DNA from 2 places in the Pseudoalteromonas galatheae genome. Region 1 is predicted to be linked to the other one. Evidence: predicted binding sites of a transcription regulator. Region 1 holds the regulator's gene; the other holds the start of a gene.

Region 1 (4,181 bases):
TAAAGAGGGCAGTAAGTTGACTGGAATATTATCTACACAATAGTAGCCTAAATCTTCCAATACTCGAAGCGCTACAGATTTACCAGAGCCAGATCGGCCACTGATAATGATAAGCTCGAGTCCTTTTTCTTCATCACTCATCAAATTCACCTTGGATCACTGCATATAACTCATCATCACTTTTTGCTTGCCTAAGCATTTTGCAAAAAGACTTGTCTTGGAGTGTATCAGCAATCGCCGCTAAGGTCTTCAGGTGCTGTTGATTATCACCTTCAGGTACGATGAATGCGACAAAAATATCGACCGGCTGCTTATCTATGGCTTCAAACTGGATCCCTTGCTCACTGACAAGTACCATTGCAAGGATTTTATCTAACCCTTCAAGTCGTCCATGAGGAATAGCAATGCCTTTACCAATCCCAGTGCTACCTAATTTCTCTCGCGCCATTAAAGCGTCCAAGATAGCATGCTGACTGGTATTTGGAATTTGACTATGAGCCAGTTCGCTGATGTATTCTAAAATACGTTTTTTGCTATTAAAAAGGACCGCAGCTTTACTGCAGTCCTTGTTCACTAATTCACTTAATTTCATCTTAGTGTCGAGTGAGCTTCTCTTTGTGTTTAATAACTTGACGATCTAGCTTGTTGATAAGGCCATCAATTGCGGCATACATATCTTGATGCTCTGTTGATGCAAATAGTTCGCCGCCGTTTACGTGTAATGTTGCTTCTGCTTTTTGTACTAGCTTCTCGACATCTAGGATCACATGCACGTTATTGATATGATCAAAGTGCCTTTCTAGCTTCGCAAACTTGTTGGTGACATAGTCTCTTAATGAGTCAGTAATTTCTACATGGCGACCAGTTAGATTTAGTTGCATAAGCATTTTTCCTTCTTGGGTTTTACGTCTTATATCAAACTTTTACGCTGATTTGACGGTGGAATGGCTAGGGATTCACGATATTTTGCAATCGTGCGTCTCGCTACCTTAATTCCTTGCTCAGCTAAGATATCTGCAATTTTGCTGTCACTCAATGGCTTCGCGGTATTTTCTGCAGCTATCAGCTTTTTGATAAGTGCCCTAATTGCTGTGGAAGAGCACTCACCTCCATTTTCTGTACTTACATGGCTAGAGAAGAAATACTTCAGCTCAAATATTCCCCGAGGTGTATGCATATATTTTTGTGTTGTCACACGGGAAATTGTGGACTCATGCATCTCAACCATTTCAGCAACATCATTTAGCACCATAGGGCGCATTGCTTCGGGGCCATGTTCAAAGAATGCCTGTTGTTGTTGCACAATGCAATTGGTAACTTTTAATAAAGTATCATTTCGGCTTTCTAAGCTTTTAATAAACCATTTTGCTTCTTGTAAATGAGAGCGAATAAACTGACTATCCGTACTGGATTTCGCCGTTCTAGACATCGCAGCGTAGTGATCGTTTACTCTTATTTTAGGCATAGCATCAGGGTTTAGCTCTACGACCCAACGACCTTTTACTTTTTTCACCGATACATCAGGGATCACATACTCAGGTTCTTCATGAATAATGCTTGCCGCAGGCTTTGGGTTAAGACTATGAATTAGCGTCATCACCTCTTTGAGATCGGCTTCTTTAAGGCGCGTTTTCTTAGCCAAAGTTCGATAGTCACGGCTGGCAAGCAAATCAATATGCTCTGTCAGGATCATTTTCGTTTCGGCAATCCATGGCGTATCTGGGGCGAATTGGTTTAGCTGAATACATAAGCATTCTTGTAAACTACGCGCAGCGATACCAACAGGGTCAAAAAGCTGAATACGTTTGAGTACGGCTTCGACTTCATCTAGCTCAATAGGCTCTTCGCTATCTTCGTCATTAATGCTCTCTAAAATGTCTTCGCAAGAGAGTGTTAAAATGCCTGACAGGTCGACCGCTTCAATAATCGCAATCGCAATAGCTCTATCTGTTGGACTAAATGGAGTCAACTCAAGTTGCCACATGAGATAATCATGGAGAGATTCAGAGGTTTCCCCTTGATAAACATTATCGTCATCAGGGAGTGGACCTGAGCTGGCGGCTGGAGCTGCGCTCATATACTCGTCCCAAGTGACATCCATGGCGAGATCATCGCTCACCGTGTCTTTGCTCATGGCGGTATCTGAGTCTATCTCATAGTCACTAACTGATGCTTCATCGCCTGAATTTTGATTATCTTCAGTGCTGCTCTTTTCTTGGCCGTGTTGGTCAGCATTTTCGCCGTCAGTATTATCACCTTCTTCCACTTCCAATAATGGATTGCTGTCTAATGCTTCTTGTATTTCCTGTTGCAGATCCAATGTACTAAGCTGCAGCAAGCGAATAGCTTGTTGCAGTTGTGGAGTCATTGTAAGTTGCTGCCCCATGCGCAGCTGTAATGATTGCCTCATGTATCTCTAACAATCCTTTTTAACAGTTATTAATACTACGTCTTAACTATAGCTTGAATTGTTCGCCTAGGTAGACATCTCTTACGGTTTGATCTGCCAAAACATGTTCTGGCGTGCCTGCAGCGATTAACTCACCATGTGAAACGATGTAGGCCTTTTCACATACGTCTAGTGTTTCTCTTACGTTGTGATCGGTGATTAATACACCGATACCGCGGTTTTTTAGGTGCTCTATGATTGTCTTTATATCTAACACCGAAATTGGATCAACACCAGCAAAAGGTTCATCTAACAGGATAAACTTGGGATTAGCAGCTAAAGCGCGAGCAATTTCTACCCGTCTTCTTTCGCCTCCCGATAATGCCATACCCTGTGAATCGCGAATATGTTGAATATTAAATTCATCTAATAACTCATTTAGCTCAGCCTCTCTTTCAACTTTAGTTAAGTCTTTTCGAGTTTCTAAAATCGCCATTAAATTTTGATAGACCGTGAGCTTTCTAAAGATTGAAGACTCTTGCGGAAGATAGCCAATGCCAAGTCGCGCGCGGCTATGCATCGGTAGTAAAGTGATGTCTTCGCCATCAATCTGAATAAAACCTTTATCGCTTGGTACTAATCCTACTATCATGTAAAAAGTAGTGGTTTTACCTGCGCCATTTGGGCCTAACAAACCTACAATACTGCCAGCTTGGACACTTAAGCCAACATTCTTGACGACTTCACGACCTTTATAACTCTTTGCTAAACCCGTTGCTTTGAGCTCGCTCATTAATTGTTACCTTCTTCCTGCGCTTTTTTATCTTTTGCGTCTTTTTTGTCATCTACAGGAACAAGTATGGTTCTTACACGGGAATCTTCTTGATCTGAGCGCTCAGCGCTGATCAATTGCTTTTCAATGTCGTAGGTGATGACTTGCGCATTGATTTTTTGCCCTGTTTGATTGATTTCCGCATCGCCAGAAATCACTAGGGTTCCTTTAGCTACGTCGTAACGGATTTCATTTGCTTTGGCTTCTAGCAAGTTGCCATCAGGTTGACGTTCGCTAAAAGTGGCAGGGCTGCCAGTTGCAACAAGCAGCTGTTTATTTGTACCAAGCTCTGCGCGGCGGTGAACCTCTAGGCGGTCAGCATTTATTTTTCTGTTGCCATGAATAATTACAACATTCTGTTCAAAAATACCGATATTGCTTTGCAGCTGAGCTTGCTGACGGCCAGCATCAATAATGACTTCATTTTGTTCTGCGGCAATAGCCAGAGTAGAACTTGCAAGCAAGCCGATGCAAACTAGGTTGTTAATGATTTTACTGGTCATAATAAATTGTCTTTGTGTGGTTGATGAGTTCGATCACTTGCTTTTGCAGATCCGCATGTAGCCCTTTACCCGTGATCCTAAGACTAGGACCCGTGATAACAACAGGGTGTTCCGACTTCATCAATTTTTGCTTAATTTCAACTCTTACATTGTCGGCATTAATATCAGTGATCATGGCGTTAGGTGTTAAATTCTTTGCCAATACATTGCCTTCCAAGATTAAAGTATTGTTTTCGTATAATGTTGCTTCCGATGAACTTATTTGCCAATTTTGCTCACCGTTATACAAAGTGAAAATAGGTTTTTCAAAGTGACTAAAGCCAAGATCTTGATACAACTCCATCTTATCAGCAGTTACTTGATAGTTTAATAAGCCATTTTCACTATAGGTCGTTTGTTGAAGCGTGGTTGCAACGTAATCTGGCTTAGCTAACGGTTCATCTTCCTTTGTTGGATC
Region 2 (4,181 bases), 2.3 Mb from region 1:
CTTCACCTAGTAAGGCATCGATATCATCACCGGACTCTTCTTCTAATTCTGGCAACGTATCTTCTTGCGCTTCATCTAATAAAGCATCGATGTCGTCACCAGCAAGATCACTAGGCTCTTCTTCTAATTCCGGCAACGTATCTTCTTGCGCTTCATCTAATAAAGCATCGATATCATCACCAGCAAGATCACCTGACTCTTCTTCTAATTCCGGCAACGTATCTTCCTGCGCTTCATCCAATAAGGCATCGATATCATCACCGTCAAGCGTATCCGGCTCTTCGTTAATTTCGGCTAACGCATCGTCTTGAACTTCATTTAACAGCGCATCAATATCATCGCCCGCAAGCTCGTTGTTTGGCTCCTCAAAGTCGGGCAGTGCATCATCGTCAGCACCTTGGGCAGCATCAAGTAGCGCGTCGATATCATCAGCCTCAACTAAGCTTTCACTATCAAAATTGCCGCTAAATTCGGGTTCTTCATCTAGCGCACCATCAAGAATTGAATCGATATCATCATCGCTAGCAACAGCACCCTGTTCATCTGCAAGCTCCTCACTCAGGGCTGCAAGTGCATCATCGCTAACATCAATTTCTTCATCCTGAGATTCGTTGAACAAATCATCTAGATCACTGTCACTTAAAATATTTTGACTATCATCAACATCGAGCGAAACTTCATCACCAGCCTCATCGAAGCTCTGTTGCATAAAGTCTTCGTCATGATCATCACCAAACGAAATATCTTCGTTTAGTAAACTATCAAGTTCGTCTTGATCTAGCGTATCACTCCCTTCATCGAAGTCATCATCAAGTGAGTCAAAGGTAATTTCATCGTCTTCAGGCAAGATATCGTCATCTAACTGTACGCTTGCGCCCAGCGCGTCTTCATCGTCGCCCATTCCGATATCAAGTGGGTCTGGCTCTGGGTCAAATGCAGTCGCAGCGGTTGCAGCGCCCGCAGTAGCAGCGGATGGTGTTTGCGGAAGAAAATCATCGTCATCTGTTGACGCCTGAGATTGACTTTTCTTCCGGCGAAACATGACAAATCCAGCAATTGCTAATAGTGCTGGTAATGTGGCAAGTAACGCAATTCCAGCTGGCGAGCTAAAGAATGCGCTTAACTCGCTACTTTCTTGCGCTTTTGCCTGAGCCGCCTGCTGATCAATCATTTCATTTTGTAAGTCAATAACAGCCTTTAGCTGTTGTTGGATTTCGCTGTCTTTACCAAGTTGGGTACGAACCGTTTGAAGCTCGGTAGAAATAGCACCAAGCTGTTGCTTTAACTTATTGTTTTCGGATAGGATTTCTTCAACATTACGCACTGAGGACTTGAACTCTTTTTGTAAGTCCATCAGCCGCATGTCCTGCTCCATTTTTAAAGAGCGCAGTTGATTAGTCAGGTCTTCTTTTGCTTCTTCTACATCGACTTTACGAGCTTGCGTAACCTTTTTCTCAGCTTCGTTTATTGCATTTGGATTCAATAATCCCTTACGCTTCATTTCCCAAAGTTTGTCATCTTGATCCGACTTTTGCTTTGCCAACTCAGGGTTAACACTGCGAATTTCATTGATGGTAGGAATACGTAAATACGCCCCATCCTGCATATGGTTGAGGTTTTTATCTAGAAATGAATTAGGATTTTTATCGTAAAGCGCCTTCATCACCTGATAAATGGTGACCGAGTCATCTGGTCGCACTTTTTGTGCTATACGCCACAATGTATCCGTGGGTCTGATAGGCCCTATTGACCGACCTTGAGCCCCATAATCAACCCCTTTAGGGCCTTTTAGCACTACCCCCTCTTGGGTATATACTGGTGTGGCAATCAGTGCGAATACAAAGATACTAAATAAGGCTAAACCGCGCATGCCGATCCTTTACTCAAATGTTTAACACCCGTTAAACGACATTTTATTATTATGGCTTTGAAGCAAGCTCTATTCCAAATGCAAACTATAAACCAGATATGTTGGAATATCCATTGCAACGTATTGAAAGGTAACATGGTTATAATGCTTTTTACTGATTTTGGAATAGCAGATATAGGTGAAGAATAGTCAAGTATTTGACTTAACGGCAAACTTCTTGGCAGAAGTTTGCCGTTATAGCGCAAAAAAGTAAGCAAAACTCTGCTTACTTTGCGATATCAATGGATACTTATAGATAGCTTTCTATCAGGGCTTCTGCAATTTGGATGCTATTTGTTGCGGCACCTTTTCTGGTGTTGTCTGATACCACCCATAAGTTTAAGCCCAGTGGATGTGAAATATCTTGCCTTACACGACCTACATAAACGGTATCGTTACCACTTGCATCACTTACCGGTGTTGGGTAGTCGTTTTCGTCTTCAATTAACTCAACACCCGGCGCACCAGCAAGTAACTGCTTAATATGTTCAAGATCATAAGGCATGCGCGTTTCAAGATGAATGGCTTCAGCATGACCAAAAAACACAGGAACGCGAACCGCAGTCGGGTTAACCAAAACACTTGAGTCGCCCAAGATTTTTTGCGTTTCCCACACCATCTTCATTTCTTCTTTGGTGTAACCATTTTCTTGGAACGCATCAATTTGAGGAATGACGTTAAAAGCGATTTGTTTGCTAAATATTTCGTTTTCCATCGGTCTTGCATTCATTAAGTTTGCAGTTTGCTTAGCCAACTCATCTACCGCTTCTTTACCTGCACCAGATACCGCTTGATAAGTTGAGACATTAATTCTGTCAATGCCATAGGCATCATAAATTGGTTTAAGCGCCACTAGCATTTGGATTGTAGAGCAGTTTGGGTTAGCAATGATGTTACGATTTCTAAAATCTGCAAGACTGTCTTTATTCACCTCAGGAACCACTAATGGAATATCAAAGTCGTATCTAAAATGTGAGGTATTGTCTATAACAATACAGCCAGCTTCAGCGGCGATAGGTGCATATTTCTCCGACACGGAACCACCCGCTGAAAACAAACCGATGTGGGCATTAGAAAAATCAAACTCTTCAACATCCAGAACTTCGATTTTTTCACCCATAAAGTCAATTTCTTCACCCGCACTTCGGCTACTCGCGAGTGGATACAGCGTGTCTACAGGAAATTTCCGTTCCGCTAGTAATTCGATAATTTGCTTGCCAACAAGACCTGTTGCGCCAAGTACCGCAACATTATATTTTTGCGACATTATTTTTCCTCATTCTGTAATATACCAACCACAGCACTTAACTCTTGTGCTCAGAAAAGCCAAGTTGGTAAAGCTTTTCACTGATTGGTGAGTCATTATTGACTGCAATTGTACTAAATTCTCGACGCACGGGATATGCTTTACGCAAGGTATCAAAGCCCAATGTGTTTAGCTGTTTTCTCATGATGCCATCATCACGGCGAATATCATAAACAAGATGCGCTAAATTGATAATATCCTGCTCGTTGGCTGTGCATTGCAACTGGCAGCCAGTGACACTTGGTTTAGGGAGAAAATCACTAATCGTTTTGCTGGCTGGTAAATCGAACTCCCGGCATACAGCTTCGTATAACATTTGCGTCCCTCGTGCCTTGCCTTCTAGCGTGTGGCCAGCAATATGTACAGATGCAAAGCGAGTATACTGCAGTAACGGTTGTAAAATATTCGGCTCATTTTCCCAAACGTCTAAGATCAGCTCAAGCGCTTGCCCACCCTCTACCGCATGCAAAAGCGCTTGATTATCGATAACATCTCCACGGCTTGCATTGACTATTACCGTACCCGGCTTTAATGCCGCTATCCGCGATGCATCAAGTAGATGAACCGTTTTATGCGGACCCTGCTTAACTAATGGAACGTGAAATGTCACAATATCCGCGCGAGCCAAAGCTTCATCTAACGCTACATGTGAATCCAATGTCCCCGCTTGCTGCCTTACGGGGTCACACAATAATATCGTAAGACCAAGCCCTTTAAGCTTTGATGCCAAACACGCGCCAATATTACCAACCCCAATGATGGCAATCGTTTTATCTTGAAGTGGCGTGGAGGTTTCTTGTGCATATGCAAGTAGAGCGCTTATCACATACTCGGCAACAGCTATCGCATTACAGCCTGGTGCGCTGCTGAACGAGATATTGGCGCTGGCCAGCAATGAGGTATCAATATGATCAATTCCGATTGTCGCAGTCCCAACAAACTTCAGTCTATCTGCTTGTGCTAACA

Evidence for each region. Region 1 encodes sigma-54, which starts transcription at its own class of promoters, with help from an activator protein. Its sites were predicted from a motif close to GTTGGCACGNNNNTNGNNT; they were not measured.
Region 2: a site for sigma-54 is predicted at 1,931-1,949, ahead of CWC29_RS04370 (FimV/HubP family polar landmark protein). Genes of this name have one in related genera too.

Annotation. Positions count from the first base shown of each region.
Region 1 is NZ_PNCO02000001.1:3,311,377-3,315,557, reverse strand. It holds gene rapZ (RNase adapter RapZ) at 1-141, opposite strand, end outside; gene ptsN (PTS IIA-like nitrogen regulatory protein PtsN) at 134-592, opposite strand; gene hpf (ribosome hibernation promoting factor) at 594-881, opposite strand; gene CWC29_RS14730 (RNA polymerase factor sigma-54) at 911-2,410, opposite strand; gene lptB (LPS export ABC transporter ATP-binding protein) at 2,457-3,182, opposite strand; gene lptA (lipopolysaccharide transport periplasmic protein LptA) at 3,182-3,724, opposite strand; gene lptC (LPS export ABC transporter periplasmic protein LptC) at 3,714-4,181, opposite strand, start outside.
Region 2 is NZ_PNCO02000001.1:1,002,924-1,007,104, reverse strand. It holds gene CWC29_RS04370 (FimV/HubP family polar landmark protein) at 1-1,870, opposite strand, end outside; gene CWC29_RS04365 (aspartate-semialdehyde dehydrogenase) at 2,160-3,176, opposite strand; gene CWC29_RS04360 (4-phosphoerythronate dehydrogenase) at 3,214-4,181, opposite strand, start outside.